Regions from separate parts of the Streptomyces sp. NPDC002176 genome, predicted to be linked through region 1. Evidence: predicted binding sites of a transcription regulator. Region 1 holds the regulator's gene; the other holds the start of a gene.

Region 1 (7,841 bases):
CCGCCCGCAGACCCTGCTCGGCGTCGTCGAGGACGAGACCTACACCAGCGACACCATCGAGCTGCGCCCCGGCGACAGCCTGCTGTGCGTCACCGACGGCGTGACCGAGCGCCGCTCCGGCACCGACCAGTTCGACGACGGCGACGGCCTCGCCCGGGCCCTGTCCGGCTGTACGGGCCTGAGCGCCGAGCACATCGCGGACCGCATCCGCGACCTGGTGCATGGCTTCGGCGAGGACGAACCCGAGGACGATCTCGCCCTGCTGGTGCTCCAGGCGCAGTGACAGGCACGGTGAACCGGGTCCCGCGCGCGGTGCGGGACAATGGAGGACATGCCTTCCGCACTCCCCGACGGCGAGTCCGTCCCCGACGACGGCGCGCTGCCCGCCGCCGCGCTCGCCGGTGCCGCCGAGCGGCCCCTCGGGTTCTATCTGCACGTCCCGTACTGCGCGACCCGCTGCGGCTACTGCGACTTCAACACCTACACCGCCACCGAGCTGCGCGGCACGGGCGGTGTCCTCGCCTCGCGGGACAACTACGCGGACACCGTCGTCGAGGAGATCCGGCTCGCCCGCAAGGTGCTCGGCGACGACCCCCGCGAGGTCCGTACGGTCTTCGTCGGCGGCGGCACCCCCACCCTGCTGGCCGCCGGGGACCTGGTGCGGATGCTGGCCGCGATCCGGGACGAGTTCGGCCTGGCGCCCGACGCCGAGATCACCACCGAGGCCAACCCGGACTCCGTCGACCCCGCCTACCTCGCCACCCTGCGCGAAGGCGGCTTCAACCGGCTCTCCTTCGGCATGCAGAGCGCCAAGCCGCACGTCCTCCAGATCCTCGACCGCACCCACACCGCCGGCCGCCCCGAGGCATGCGTCGCCGAAGCCCGCGCCGCCGGGTTCGAGCACGTCAACCTCGACCTGATCTACGGCACCCCCGGCGAGTCCGACGACGACTGGCGCGCCTCCCTGGAAGCGGCGCTCGGCGCGGGCCCCGACCACATCAGCGCCTACGCCCTGATCGTCGAGGAGGGCACCCAGCTCGCCCGGCGCATCCGGCGCGGCGAGGTCCCGATGACCGACGACGACACCCACGCCGACCGGTACCTCATCGCCGAGGAGCTGCTCACCGCGGCGGGCCTGCACTGGTACGAGGTCTCCAACTGGGCCACCACCGAGGCCGCCCGCTGCCTGCACAACGAGCTGTACTGGCGCGGCGCCGACTGGTGGGGCGCGGGCCCCGGCGCCCACAGCCACGTCGGTGGGGTGCGCTGGTGGAACGTCAAGCACCCCGGCGCGTACGCCGCCGCGCTCGCCTCCGGCCGTACCCCGGGCGCGGGCCGCGAACTCCTCTCCGAGGAGGACCGCCGGGTGGAGCGCATCCTCCTGGAACTCCGCCTCCGCGACGGCGTCCCGCTGTCCCTGCTCAAGCCTGCCGGTCTGGCCGCCGCCGCCCGCGCCCTGACGGACGGCCTCCTCCGCCCTGAGCGGTATTCCGAGGGCCACGCGGCCCTCACCCTGCGCGGACGGCTCCTGGCGGACGCGGTGGTGCGGGATCTGGTGGACTGATCACTCGCCGGGGTGAATGACTGCGGAACGCCGGGTTGGTCCATAACCTGGTTCATAAGCTGCCGCTGACAATAAGCGGCGAATGTGGAGGCCACGGAGATGACCGCTGTGGACGAACGTGGAGTCGCGGAGTTCTTCGAGGGATTCGTCCCGCCCGACGGACTCAAGGTGGAGCTTCTGCGGGGGGAAATCGTGATGATGGCGAGCCCGGATCTGGTGCACAACCTCATCGTGTTGCTCACGCAGAGGCAGATCCCGTTGGATCGCTGGTATCCCCTGCAGACCCAAGATGTCGACATCGTCGACGAAGCCAGTGAGCCCGTCCCGGATCTCGTGGTCGTGGCTCCCGAAGTCCTTCCCCCCTCGGGACGGCTCCTCCCGGCGAGCCTGGTCACCATGGTCGTCGAGGTGGTGTCCAAGACCAGCGTCGAGCGGGATTACAGCGTGAAGCGATCGATCTATGCCGCTGCCGGTATCCCGGTCTACCTGATCATCGACCCGATCATGGCGCAGTGTGTTCTGTTGGAGAAGCCCACGGGTAAAGGGGAGCGGGCCGACTACAAGAGGCAGCACAAGCAGAAGTTCGGCGAGACGCTGACGCCCGAGGCGCTCGGAATCGAAATCGACACCAGCGGCTTCGGAACCCTCCCCGACGTCAAGCCTCACCGCTTCCCGTTGCTGTGACGAAGTCGATCAGCTCCTCCACCCGCCCCAGCAACTCCGGCTCCAGGTCCCGATAAGACGTCACCTTCGCCAGGATCGCCTGCCACACCGCACCGGTGTTTTCCGGCCAGCCGAGCGCCTTGCAGACGCCCTTCTTCCAGTCCTGGCCGTGGGGGACGCGGGGCCAGGCGGGGATGCCCAGAGCTGAGGGCTTCACCGCTTCCCAGATGTCGATGTACGGGTGGCCGACCACGAGCGCGTGCTCACTCGTCACCGACTGCGCGATGCGCCACTCCTTGGTGCCGGGCAGCAGATGGTCCACCAGGACGCCCAGCCGGGCATCCGCGTCGGGGCCGAATTCGGCCACGATCGAGGGCAGGTCGTCCACGCCCTCCAGGTACTCCACGACGACGCCCTCGATGCGCAGGTCGTCGCCCCAGACCTTCTCGACCAACTCGGCGTCGTGCCTGCCCTCGACGTAGATCCGCCCGGCGCGGGCCACGCGGGCACGGGCGCCCGGGACGGCGAGCGAGCCGGAGGCGGTGCGGGCGGGCTTCAGCGGGGCGGCGGCCGGGCGGACCAGGGTGACCGGGCGGCCCTCCAGCAGGAAGCCGCGTGGCTCCAGCGGGAACACCCGGTGCTTGCCGAAGCGGTCCTCCAGCGTGACCGTGCCCGCCTCGCAGCGGATCACCGCCCCGCAGAACCCGGTACCGGGCTCCTCCACCACCAGCCCCGCCTCCGCCGCCACCTCGGGCACCGGCTGCGGCTTCTTCCAGGGAGCGGTCAGGTCGGGGGAGTAGTCGCGCATTTCGCAGACGATAGGAGAAGTTGCCGCGCGACACTCAGGACACGCCGAAACGCGCTGCCAGGGCGTCCCGTTGGCGTCGTACGAAAGCCGCGTCGACCACCGCTCCGTGACCGGGTACGTACAGCGCGTCCTCGCCGCCCAGGGTCAGCAGCCGGTCCAGCGCGTCCGGCCAGCGGGACGGCACCGCGTCCGGGCCCGCCTGCGGTTCGCCGGACTCCTCGACCAGGTCGCCGCAGAAGACGACCTCGGGGGAGCCGGGCACCAGCACCGCGAGATCGTGGGCGGTATGACCGGGGCCGACGTTGGCCAGCAGCGCCTGGCGGCCGCCGCCGAGGTCGAGCGTCCACTCGCCGGACACCGCGTGCGCGGGCGGCAGCAGGGCGCGTACGGCGGCCTCCGCCTCCCCGGCCGGGACCCCGTGGTCGACCGCGTCCCGGCGCAGCGCCTCCCGCTCGTGCGCGGACACCATGTCCAGCCCGACCGCGCCGTAGACCTCCGCCCCGGCGAAGGCGGGGGTGCCCAGGACGTGATCGAAGTGCGGGTGGGTCAGCGCGAGATGAGTCACATCCCGCCCGGCCAGCGTCCGTACCGCCGACCGCAGCGCGGCCCCCTCGGCCAGGCTCGACCCCGCGTCCACCACCAGTGCCGTGCCCGAGCCCACCACCAGCCCCACCGTGCAGTCCCAGCCCGGCAGTCGGCACCGGCCCACCCCTTCGGCAAGCCGCTCCCACCCGAGGTCTTCCCAAGTCACCGTCATACCCGGACGCTAGCTCTGGACAAGCCGGGCGGACGGCACCGACCTTGCCCGGTGAGCACCCCGCGGCCGTACACTGGCCGGGGAAGTCTGGCACTCGCGCACGCAGAGTGCCAGGCGGTACACCGTAGGGGCCGTGGGGCGACGTGATGGAGGTGCGCATGCTGAGCGAACGCAGGCTGCAGGTACTGCGCGCCATCGTGCAGGACTACGTCGGCACCGAGGAGCCCGTCGGCTCCAAGGCCCTCACCGAACGGCACAGCCTCGGCGTCTCCCCGGCCACCGTGCGCAACGACATGGCCGCGCTGGAGGAGGAGGGGTTCATCGCCCAGCCGCACACCAGCGCCGGGCGCATCCCCACCGACAAGGGCTACCGGCTCTTCGTCGACAAGCTCGCCGGTGTGAAGCCGATGACGGCGCCCGAGCGGCGCGCGATCCAGAACTTCCTGGAGGGCGCGGTCGACCTCGACGACGTCGTGGCCCGCACGGTCCGGCTGCTCGCGCAGCTCACCCGGCAGGTCGCCGTCGTGCAGTACCCCTCGCTGACCCGGTCCACGGTCCGGCATGTGGAACTGCTCTCACTCGCCCCCGCCCGCGTGATGCTCGTCCTGATCACCGACACCGGCCGGGTCGAGCAGCGGATGGTCGACTGCCCCGCCCCGTTCGGCGAGGGACCGCTCGCGGATCTGCGGGCGCGGCTCAACAGCAAGGTGGCCGGACGCCGGTTCAGCGACGTACCGCGTCTGGTCGAGGACCTCCCCGATGCCTTCGAGGCGGAGGATCGCGGTACGGTCTCCACAGTGCTCTCCACTCTGCTGGAGACACTCGTCGAGGAGAACGAGGAACGGCTGATGATCGGCGGCACCGCCAATCTCACCCGTTTCGGACATGACTTCCCCCTGGTGATCCGGCCCGTGCTGGAGGCCCTCGAGGAGCAGGTCGTGCTCCTCAAGCTCCTCGGCGAGGCCAAAGATCCGGGCGTGACCGTGCGTATCGGGCACGAGAACGCCCACGAGGGACTCAACTCCACGTCCGTCGTGTCGGTCGGCTACGGTTCGGGCGGCGAGGCGGTTGCCAAGCTCGGCGTGGTCGGACCGACCCGCATGGACTACCCGGGAACGATGGGAGCGGTACGCGCAGTGGCACGGTACGTCGGACAGATCCTGGCGGAGTCGTAAGTGGCCACGGATTACTACGCCGTTCTCGGCGTGCGCCGCGACGCGTCGCAGGATGAGATCAAGAAGGCGTTCCGCAGGCTCGCGCGCGAGCTGCATCCGGACGTCAATCCCGATCCGAAGACCCAGGAGCGGTTCAAGGAGATCAACGCCGCCTACGAGGTGTTGTCGGACCCGCAGAAGAAGCAGGTCTACGACCTCGGCGGCGACCCCCTCTCGCAGGCGGGCGGCGCCGGTGGCGCGGGCGGTTTCGGGGCCGGTGGCTTTGGCAACTTCTCCGACATCATGGACGCGTTCTTCGGTACGGCGTCGCAGCGCGGCCCGCGCTCGCGCACCCGGCGCGGCCAGGACGCGATGATCCGGATCGAGGTCGAGCTGGACGAGGCGGCCTTCGGCACGACCAAGGACATCCAGGTCGACACCGCGGTCGTCTGCAACACCTGCAGCGGCGAGGGCGCCGCCCCCGGCACCACCGCGCAGACCTGTGACATGTGCCGCGGCCGTGGCGAGGTCTCCCAGGTCACCCGGTCCTTCCTGGGCCAGGTCATGACCTCCCGCCCCTGCCCCCAGTGCCAGGGCTTCGGCACCGTGGTCCCGACCCCGTGCCCCGAGTGCGCGGGCGACGGCCGGGTCCGCTCCCGGCGCACCCTGACCGTGAAGATCCCCGCCGGTGTCGACAACGGCACCCGCATCCAGCTCGCGGGCGAGGGCGAGGTCGGCCCCGGCGGCGGCCCCGCCGGTGACCTGTACGTGGAGATCCACGAGCTGCCGCACTCCACCTTCCAGCGGCGCGGCGACGACCTGCACTGCACGGTCACCCTCCCGATGACGGCCGCGGCCCTCGGCACCAAGGTGCCGCTGGAGACGCTGGACGGCATGGAGGAGGTCGACATCCGGCCCGGCACCCAGTCCGGCCAGTCGATCCCGCTGCACGGCCGGGGCGTCACGCATCTGCGCGGCGGCGGCCGGGGCGACCTCATCGTGCACGTCGAGGTCACCACCCCGACCAAGCTCGACGCCGAGCAGGAGCGGGTGCTGCGGGAGCTGTCCAAGCTGCGCGGCGAGGAGCGGCCCACGGGCCAGTTCCAGCCCGGCCAGCAGGGGCTGTTCTCCCGGCTGAAGGACGCGTTCAACGGACGCTGAGGGCGGGGGGCGCCGCGTGCGCCCCCTCGCTCGGGCCGGATTCGGACTTGTCAGGCGGACATGACACCATGCGGGCATGTCCTCCGCACTGGCCGATCTCGTCGTGCACCCGATCGTGCAGGCCCCGATGGCGGGCGGTGTCGCCGTGCCGGAACTGGCCGCCGCCGTCTCCGAGGCCGGAGGGCTCGGCTTCCTCGCCGCCGGATACAAGACCGCCGACGGCATGTACCGCGAGATCAAGCGCCTGCGCGGGCTGACCAGCCGTCCCTTCGGCGTCAACCTCTTCCTGCCCCAGCCCGCCCACGCCGAGTCCGGCGCGGTCGAGCTGTACGCGCAGCAACTGGCCGGTGAGGCCGCCTGGTACGAGACCGGGACCGGCGACCCGGACGGCGGCCGCGACGACGGCTACGACGCCAAGCTCGCCGTCCTGCTGGACGATCCCGTCGCCGCCGTCTCCTTCCACTTCGGCGTGCCCGACCCGGAGGCGCTGGCCGCGCTGCGCCGCGCCGGGACCGTCACCCTGGTCACCGCCACCACCGTCGAGGAGGCCCGCGCGGTGGAGCGGGCCGGGGCGGACGCGGTGATCGCGCAGGGCATCGAGGCGGGCGGCCACCAGGGCACCCACCGCGACCTCGCGGAGAACGACGGCACCGGACTCGGCCTGCTGTCCCTGGTCACCCAGGTCGCGCGGGCCGTCGAGATCCCGGTCGTCGCCGCCGGAGGCATCATGCGGGGCGCCCAGATCGCCGCCGTCCTCGCCGCCGGGGCCACCGCCGCCCAGCTGGGCACCGCGTTCCTCGCCACCCCCGAGTCCGGCGCCCCCGACGCCCACAAGCGGGCGCTGACCGACCCGGTGTTCCCGCGCACCGAGCTGACCCGCGCCTTCTCCGGACGCCCGGCGCGCGCCCTGACCAACCGCTTCCTGCGCGAGCACGGACCGTACGCGCCCGCCGCCTACCCCGACGTGCACCACCTGACCGCGCCGCTGCGCAAGGCCGCCACCGCCGCCGGGGACGCCCAGGGCATGTCGCTCTGGGCGGGCCAGGGCCACCGGCTGGCCCGGCCGCTGCCCGCGGCCGAACTCGTCCGCACCCTCGCCGCCGAACTCAACCTCGTACGGGGCGAGTCGGGGCGGCGGTACCGACCCATCAGAGCCCAAGGAGGAGACGCGCGATGACCGCGCCCGTCTTCGTCGTCGAGCACTTCCGCGCGGACGGCACCCGATACGTACTCGACGGCCCCGAGGGACGGCACGCCGTCTCCGTGAAGCGGCTCGAACCCGGTGAGGAGGTCGTCCTCACCGACGGCGCCGGACGCTACGCGCTGTGCCGGGTCACCGGCACCGAGGGCAAGGACCGGCTGATCGTCGAGCTGCCCGAGGTGCGCGAGGAGCCGGAGCCCCGGCCCCGCATCACCGTCGTACAGGCGCTGCCCAAGGGCGACCGGGGCGAACTCGCCGTGGAGACCATGACCGAGACCGGGGTCGACCGGATCGTGCCCTGGCAGGCGTCGCGCTGCATCACCCAGTGGAAGGGCGAGCGGGGGCTGAAGGCGCTCGGCAAGTGGCGCTCCACCGCCCGCGAGGCGGGCAAGCAGTCCCGCCGGGTCCGCTTCCCCGAGGTCGCGGACACGGCAACGACCAAGCAGGTGGCGGCACTTCTCGCGCAAGCCGACTTCGCCGCCGTGCTGCACTCCGACTTCGACCACGAGTCCGTCCCGCTGGCCACCGCCGAA
Region 2 (7,841 bases), on a different contig from region 1:
AGCATAAGGCGTGCTTGGGAAAGGGGCTCGATATCGCGTCGACGCTTTGGGGAACGGTCACGTACCGTGCGCGCATGAAGCTTCTCTCCGTCAATCTGGGGCAACCCCGCGCGGTGCCGTACACCGACCAGGCCGAGGGGGTGACGGGCATCGACAAGCGGCCTTTCGACGGGCCGGTGCGGGTGGCGGCGCCGGGGCCGAAGGGGACCGGCGGCAGCGGGCTGGCCGGGGACGCGGTGTGCGAGCTGCGCCATCACGGCGGGGACGACCAGGCGGTGTACGCGTTCGCGCGCGAGGATCTCGACGCGTGGGAGCGCGAGCTGGGTCGGCCGCTGGGCAACGGCGTCTTCGGCGAGAACCTCACCACGGCCGGTCTCGAGGTGTCCGGCGCGCTGATCGGCGAGCGCTGGCGGATCGGTTCCCAGGTGGTGCTGGAGGTGACGTCGGGGCGGATTCCGTGCCGTACGTTCCAGGGCCACATGGCCGAACGGGGCTGGGTGAAGAGGTTCACCCGGAAGGCCGTCACGGGTGCGTACCTCCGGGTGATCGAGCCGGGCGAGATCCGGGCGGGCGACGCGGTGGAGATCGTGCACCGCCCGGACCACGGGGTGACGGCGGCGACGCAGTTCCGCGCGGTGACCACCGAGCGCGAGCTGCTGCCGTCGCTGCTCGCGGCGGGCGACGCGCTGCACGGCGAGACGCTGGCGAGGGTCCACAAGTACCTGGCGGACCAGGCACGCTGAGCGGCCGTCACCGCGGGGCCGGGGCCGCCCTACTCTTGGGCCATGACTACGGCTCTGATTACGGGATCGACCGCGGGCATCGGCGCCGCGTTCGCACGGCGGCTGGCGGCGGACGGGCACGACCTGGTGCTGGTGGCGCGCGACACGGCGCGGCTGCGGGAGCAGGCGCTCGAGTTGCACGACCTGCACGGCGTCGAGGCGGAGGTGCTGGCCGCCGACCTCGCCGAGGACAAGGGCATCGAGACGGTGGCCGAGCGGCTCGGTGACCGCCGCCGTCCGGTCGACCTGCTGGTCAACAACGCCGGGTTCGGCAACAAGGGCCGCTACCTCGACGTCTCCATGGCCGACGAGCTGCGCATGATCAAGGTGCACTGCGAGGCGGTGCTCCGGCTGACCTCGGCGGCGACGGAGGCGATGCGGGAGCGCGGGCGCGGTGGCGTGGTGAACGTCGCCTCGGTGGCGGCCTTCGTCCCGCGCGGTACGTACGGCGCCTCGAAGGCGTGGGTCGTGCAGTTCACCCAGGGCGCGGCGAAGGACCTTGCGGGCAGCGGGGTCCGGCTGATGGCCCTGTGCCCCGGCTTCGTCCGCACCGAGTTCCACGAGCGGGCCGGGATGGGCACGGACAACATCCCCGGCTGGATGTGGCTGGACGCCGACAAACTGGTCGCGGAGGCGGTGAACGACCTCGCCCGCGGCAAGACCGTCTCCATCCCCGACCCCCGCTACAAGGCCCTGATGGGCCTCGCCAAGATCGCCCCCAGGGGGCTGCTGGGCGGGATCAGCGCGCGCACGGGGCGGAAGTACGGGCCGCGCTGACGGAGGCGGGCCCGGACAGCGCTTCGCCCCGCCGAGAGAATCCCGGCGGGGCGAAGTCGGTTGCCCTAGGGGCGTTTTGCCTTAGTGGGAGTGGCCGTGGCTGTGGCCGTGGCCCGCGGTGGCCTCTTCCTCTTCCTTCTTCTCGACGACCAGGGTCTCGGTCGTGAGGAGGAGGGAGGCGATGGAGGCGGCGTTCTCCAGGGCGGAGCGGGTGACCTTGACCGGGTCGATGACGCCGGCCTTGACCAGGTCGCCGTACTCACCGGTCGCGGCGTTGTAGCCGTGGCCCTTCTCCAGGTCCTTGACCTTGGAGACGATGACGTAGCCCTCCTGGCCGGCGTTCTCGCCGATCCAGCGCAGCGGCTCGACGACCGCGTTGCGGACGACGGTCACACCGGTGGCCTCGTCGCCGGTCTTGCCGAGACCGTCCTGCAGGACCTTCGCGGCGTGCACCAGCGCGGAGCCACCACCGGAGACGATGCCCTCCTCGACCGCGGCGCGGGTCGCGGAGATGGCGTCCTCCAGACGGTGCTTCTTCTCCTTCAGCTCCACCTCGGTGGCGGCGCCGACCTTGATCACGCACACGCCGCCGGCCAGCTTGGCGAGGCGCTCCTGGAGCTTCTCGCGGTCCCAGTCGGAGTCGGTGTTCTCGATCTCGGCCTTGATCTGCGCGATGCGGCCCTGCACGTCGGCGGAGTCGCCGCCACCCTCGACGATGGTGGTGTCGTCCTTGGTGACGGTCACGCGGCGGGCGGAACCGAGCACGTCCAGACCGGCCTGGTCGAGCTTGAGGCCGACCTCCTCGGAGATGACCGTGGCGCCGGTGAGCGCGGCCATGTCCTGGAGCATCGCCTTGCGACGGTCGCCGAAGCCGGGGGCCTTCACCGCGACGGCGTTGAAGGTGCCACGGATCTTGTTGACCACCAGGGTCGACAGGGCCTCGCCCTCGACGTCCTCGGCGATGATCAGCAGCGGCCGCGAGGCGTTGCTCTGAATGATCTTCTCGAGCAGCGGGAGCAGCTCGGTGATCGAGGAGATCTTGCCCTGGTTGATCAGGATGTACGGGTCGTCGAGGACGGCCTCCATACGCTCCTGGTCGGTGACGAAGTACGGGGACAGGTAGCCCTTGTCGAAGGCCATGCCCTCGGTGAAGTCCAGCTCCAGACCGAAGGTGTTGGACTCCTCGACGGTGATGACACCGTCCTTGCCGACCTTGTCCATGGCCTCGGCGATCAGCTCGCCGACCTGCTGGTCCTGGGCGGACAGCGCGGCGACGGCGGCGATGTCGGACTTCTCGTCGATCGGGCGGGCCGAGGCGAGCAGGTCCTCGGAGATCGCCTTGACCGCGGCGTCGATGCCCTTCTTCAGGGCGGCCGGGGAGGCACCGGCGGCGACGTTCTTCAGGCCCTCGCGGACCAGCGCCTGGGCGAGCACGGTGGCGGTGGTGGTGCCGTCACCCGCGATGTCGTTGGTCTTGGTCGCCACCTCCTTCACCAGCTGGGCGCCGAGGTTCTCGAACGGGTCCTCGATCTCGACCTCACGGGCGATCGTGACACCGTCGTTGGTGATGGTGGGCGCGCCGAACTTCTTGTCGATGACGACGTTGCGGCCGCGGGGGCCGATCGTCACCTTGACCGTGTCGGCAAGCTTGTTGACGCCGCGCTCAAGGGCGCGACGGGCGTCCTCGTCGAACTTCAGTGTCTTCGCCATGACAGCGGGAGCCCTCTCGGAAAAATCTGGGTGGATGTGCCTGCGCCCCTGGACGCCCGGCTTCTTTAACGGTCGCGGGAACCAGGGGCGCAGTGATGAAGCAGATTGCTTCGGGGTGAACTACTTCTCGATGATCGCGAGAACGTCGCGGGCCGAGAGGACGAGGTACTCGTCGCCGTTGTACTTCACCTCGGTGCCGCCGTACTTGCTGTACAGCACGATGTCGCCGACCTTGACGTCGAGCGGCAGGCGCTCGCCGTTCTCGAAGCGGCCCGGACCGACGGCGAGGACGGCGCCCTCCTGGGGCTTCTCCTTCGCGGTGTCCGGGATGACCAGGCCAGAGGCCGTGGTCTGCTCGGCGTCCAGCGGCTGGACCACGATGCGGTCCTCGAGCGGCTTGATGGCAACCTTGGAGCTGGTGGTCGTCACGATCCGACCTCCCCCTTCTGAGAATTCACGGGGTTGACTGTCTGAGGTGGCGACCAGGTCGATCCGTCGTCGCGGGTGCCGGACCTGCCCGTCGCTTTGTTGGCACTCTCATGTGCCGAGTGCCAGTGCCGAGACTATGACTGGGGTTAGCACTCGGTCAAGCGGAGTGCCAATTGCCGTGCGGCGCGTCGGGGATGGGTACCTCTTTGGCGTGGCTTCACTGTGCCGTCGGGACGCGCGTCCTCAGGGGGCTGCCGCCCCCAGACCCCCGCTTCGGCCCTGGACGGGCCTCGTCCTCAAACGCCGGACGGGCTGAGGGGCTAGAGGTAGTCGGCTAGCTTTCCCGCCGTCAGGCCCCTATCCCTGGCCTCCTTCAGTACCTGCGCCGTGCGCTCGGTCAAGGTGCCGTCCCGGGCCGGGGTGATGTGGATGATGTCGCCGGGGGTCAGGTGGGCGGGGGTGCCTCGGTAGGTGAGGCCGTGGTGGGTGGTCCTGGCGCGCCAGTGGGTGGGGGCTTCGGTGTGGGTGAAGACGGTGACCGGCAGGTGGAGTTTGCCGATCAGGGCGGCCAGCCTTCGGTCGCGTACGGCCTCCTCGTCGTAGGTCAGGAAGACGACCCGGTCGGTCGTGACCACGTGGTCCACCGCGCGCGTCCCCGTACGGGCCGAGAGGGGGCGGGCCGGGTGGCGGACGCCCGCCGCGGCCTTCTTGCCGAGGCGTTCGATGGGGTCGACCGACTGGGCGCAGCCGGTGAGCAGCAGGGTGGCCGAGGCGAGCGCGACGGCCCGTGCCGCACGGCGGGTCGGCCGCGCCCGGCGCCTCACAGGTAGTCCTCCAGGCGTGCCACGGCGTATCCCTCGCGGGTGACCTTGTTGAGGAAGCGGCGCATGTCGTCGACCATCGTGCCGTCCCACTCGTCGGTGCCCCGGAAGTGGGTGAGGACGATGTCGCCCTTGCGCAGCCGCTGGTCGTCCTCGCGGTACTCCCAGTGGTCGACGAAGACCTCCTCGTTCCAGATCGGCGCGTACTTGATGCCGCAGGACTTGGCGGCGCGCAGGGTGTCCTGGTTGTAGTCGCCGTAGGGCGGGCGCAGGACCTCGGGGCGCTTGCCGTACTGCCTCTCCATGATGTCCTGCATGCCGCAGATCTCCTGGCGCTGCTGCTCGTAGGAGAGGCCGGGCAGGTAGGGGTGGGTCAGGGTGTGGTTGTCGAGCGTGTTGCCGTACGCCTGGCTCTTGCGGAAGTAGCCGTAGTCGTCCTTCACCAGGTAGTTGCTGAGGAAGGCGGTGTACGGGACCTTCAGCTCCCGCATCATCTCCAGGAACCGGGGGTCCTTCTCGGCGCCGTCGTCGATGGTGAGGAAGACGATCTTCTTGTCGGTGGGGACGGTGGTGAAGACCGGGGGGAGGTTCTCGTCCTCCTGGTGGTCCACCTGGAAGCCCGCGCGCGCGGTGATCCTCGGCTTGACCTTCGGTGGGGCCGGGGCCGTGAGCGGCACCTGGTCGAGCCGCCACTTGCGGGCCGCCGCCACCATGCGCCGCTGCTCCGCGAGGCGGGCCGCGGCGGCGTCAGGGGCCTTGGCGGGACCTCCCTGCCCCGCGGGGGCGGAGCCGGAGTCCGAGCAGCCGGTGAGGACGGCGGCGGTGGCCAGGGCGGCGACCGAGCAGCGGACGGCCAGGGACCGGGACCCGGTCCGTGATTTGTCATTTTGTACTACATGTCGCATGGTGCCGGATCTTGGCAGGCACCCGCCCCGATCCCGGCCCGACACCGCCGCCGGAGGCGCACGGTCCACCGACTGGCCCACAATGAGCCGGTGAACGACCAGCTCTCCGCCCTCCAGGGATTCCACGCGCTGCGCACCGACGAGGGCCGGGCCCTCCTCGACGAAGTGCGCGGCACCGCGCCTGCCGACGAACTCGCCGTGGCCACCCGGCTGCGCCGCACCCACCCGGCGGGGCTGGTGTCGGCCGCGCTCGGCCAGGCCCGGCTGCGCCAGCGGGCGGAGGCCAAGTTCGGCGCGGAGGACGCGCAGGCGATGTTCTTCACGCCCAACGGGGTCGAGCAGTCGACGCGGGCGAGCGTGGCCGCGTACCGCGCGGAGCGGATGCGGGCGCTCGGCATCACCTCGGTGGCCGACCTGTGCTGCGGGATCGGCGGCGATGCCCTCGCCCTGGCCCGCGCGGGCATCCGCGTCCTCGCGGTGGACCGGGACCCGCTGACCGCGGCCGTCGCGCGGGCCAACGCCGAGGCGCTGGGCCTCGCCGAGCTGATCGAGGTGCGCGAGGCCGACGTCACCGAGGTCGACACCGCCGGATACGACGCGGTGTTCGTGGACCCCGCCCGGCGCGGCGGACGCGGGCGCATCTTCGACCCCGAGGCGTACTCGCCGCCGCTGTCCTGGGCCGTGGCCACCGCGCTCGCCGCACCCCGCGCCGCCCTGAAGATCGCGCCCGGCATCCCGCACGAGGCGGTGCCCGCCGAGGCCGAGGCGGAGTGGATCTCGGACGGGGGTGACGTGAAGGAGGCCGTGCTCTGGTTCGGCACCGACGCGCCGGGCGGCATTCGCGCCACCCTGCTCCCCGTCCCCCGCACCCTCCAGGGCCGGGGCCTGCCCGACCCGGCGGTCCGCACCCCCGGCCGGTACCTCTACGAGCCGGACGGCGCGGTGATCCGGGCCCACCTGGTCGCGGAGGTCGCCGAGGAGCTGGACGGCGGCCTGCTGGACGAGACGATCGCCTACATCACCGCCGACGAACTCCGCCCGACCCCGTACGCCACCGCCTACGAGATCACCGACCGGATGCCGTTCAACGTCAAGAAGCTGAAGGCGCTGCTGCGGGAGCGCGGGGTCGGCAACCTGACCGTGAAGAAGCGCGGCTCGGCGGTCGAGCCGGAGGAACTGCGCAAGAAGGTCAAGCCGCAGGGCCCCAACGCCGCGACGGTGTTCATGACCCGGGTGGCGGGAGCGCCGACGATGCTGATCGGGCACCCGGCGTAGGTTCTTCGAAACTTTCGAAGAACCCCTACAGCGCAGGGGCCGCCGTGCTCGACCGCACCACCAGGCTGGTCGCCAGCTCCAGCCGGGTCGCCTTCCGCTCCCGCTGCTCCCCGCGCCCCAGCTCCAGCACCAGCCGCGCCGCCGCCTCCGCCATCTCGGTCAGCGGCTGGCGCACGGTGGTGAGCGGCGGGCCCACCCAGCGGGCGACGGGCAGGTCGTCGAAGCCGACCACGCTCACGTCCTCCGGGACGCGCAGCCCGAGTTCGCGGGCGGCCTCGTACAGGCCGAGCGCCTGGAGGTCGTTGCCCGCGAATACGGCGGTGGGCCGGTCCGGGCGGCCGAGCAGGTCGAGGCCGAGGCGGTGGCCGGACTCGTGGTGGAAGTCGCCCTCCCGGATCAGCGCCGGGTCGGCGGGCAGCCCGGCGCTCTCCAGCGCCGACCGGTAGCCGTCGAGGCGGGCGCGGGCGCACATCATGCGGGAGGGGCCGCCGATCGCGCCGATCCGGGTGTGGCCGAGGTCGATCAGATGCCGGGTGGCGGCCAGCCCGCCCTGCCAGTTGGTGGCGCCGACCGAGGGGACATCGGCCCCCGGATCGCCCGCCGGGTCCATCACCACGAACGGCACGGAACGGCTGGTCAGCAGGGCCCGCTGGGACTCGTCGAGCCCGGACAGCACCAGGATCACCCCGTGCGGGCGGCGCCCGGCCACCTGGTCGGCCCAGGTCCGGCCCGGCGTCAGGCGCCCGGCGCTCTCGGAGAGGACCACGCTCAGCCCGGCGTCGCGGGCCACGTTCTCCACGCCCCGGATGACCTCCATCGCCCAGGCGCTCTCCAGCTCGTGGAAGACCAGGTCGATCAGCGGCGAGCGGGTCACCTCGGCCCGCCTGCGCCGGTAGCCGTGGGTGCGCAGCAGCTCCTCGACGCGGGTACGGGTGGCCGCGGACACGTCGGCCCGGCCGTTGAGCACCTTCGAAACAGTCGGAGCCGACACCCCGGCCTCTCGGGCGATCTCGGCGAGCGTGGCGCTGCGCTTCGCTGCGGTCTTCGACGGTTCCATGGCCGTGATCGTAGCCCTGCGCGACCTCTTGACGAACCCTCAGGACGGCCATACGTTCCCGGAACATTCGAGTTGTCGCTCGAAA

The links. Region 1 encodes HrcA, which represses chaperone genes, less so after heat shock. Its sites were predicted from a motif close to TTNGCACTCNGNNNNNCNGAGTGCNAA; they were not measured.
Region 2: the regulator HrcA is predicted to act here: its motif matches at 3,845-3,871, upstream of groES (co-chaperone GroES).

What each region holds. Positions count from the first base shown of each region.
Region 1 covers NZ_JBJDQW010000003.1:725,092-732,932, reverse strand. The annotation lists gene ACI2LY_RS17195 (SpoIIE family protein phosphatase) at 1-283, shown strand, start outside; gene hemW (radical SAM family heme chaperone HemW) at 332-1,564, shown strand; gene ACI2LY_RS17185 (Uma2 family endonuclease) at 1,664-2,248, shown strand; gene ACI2LY_RS17180 (DUF3097 domain-containing protein) at 2,220-3,035, opposite strand; gene ACI2LY_RS17175 (MBL fold metallo-hydrolase) at 3,070-3,792, opposite strand; gene hrcA (heat-inducible transcriptional repressor HrcA) at 3,951-4,967, shown strand; gene dnaJ (molecular chaperone DnaJ) at 4,968-6,107, shown strand; gene ACI2LY_RS17160 (nitronate monooxygenase) at 6,184-7,284, shown strand; gene ACI2LY_RS17155 (16S rRNA (uracil(1498)-N(3))-methyltransferase) at 7,281-7,841, shown strand, end outside.
Region 2 covers NZ_JBJDQW010000002.1:955,919-963,759, forward strand. The annotation lists gene ACI2LY_RS12585 (MOSC domain-containing protein) at 75-743, shown strand; gene ACI2LY_RS12590 (SDR family NAD(P)-dependent oxidoreductase) at 786-1,559, shown strand; gene groL (chaperonin GroEL) at 1,641-3,269, opposite strand; gene groES (co-chaperone GroES) at 3,390-3,698, opposite strand; gene ACI2LY_RS12605 (hypothetical protein) at 4,019-4,522, opposite strand; gene ACI2LY_RS12610 (polysaccharide deacetylase family protein) at 4,519-5,424, opposite strand; gene ACI2LY_RS12615 (methyltransferase domain-containing protein) at 5,407-6,699, shown strand; gene ACI2LY_RS12620 (LacI family DNA-binding transcriptional regulator) at 6,725-7,756, opposite strand.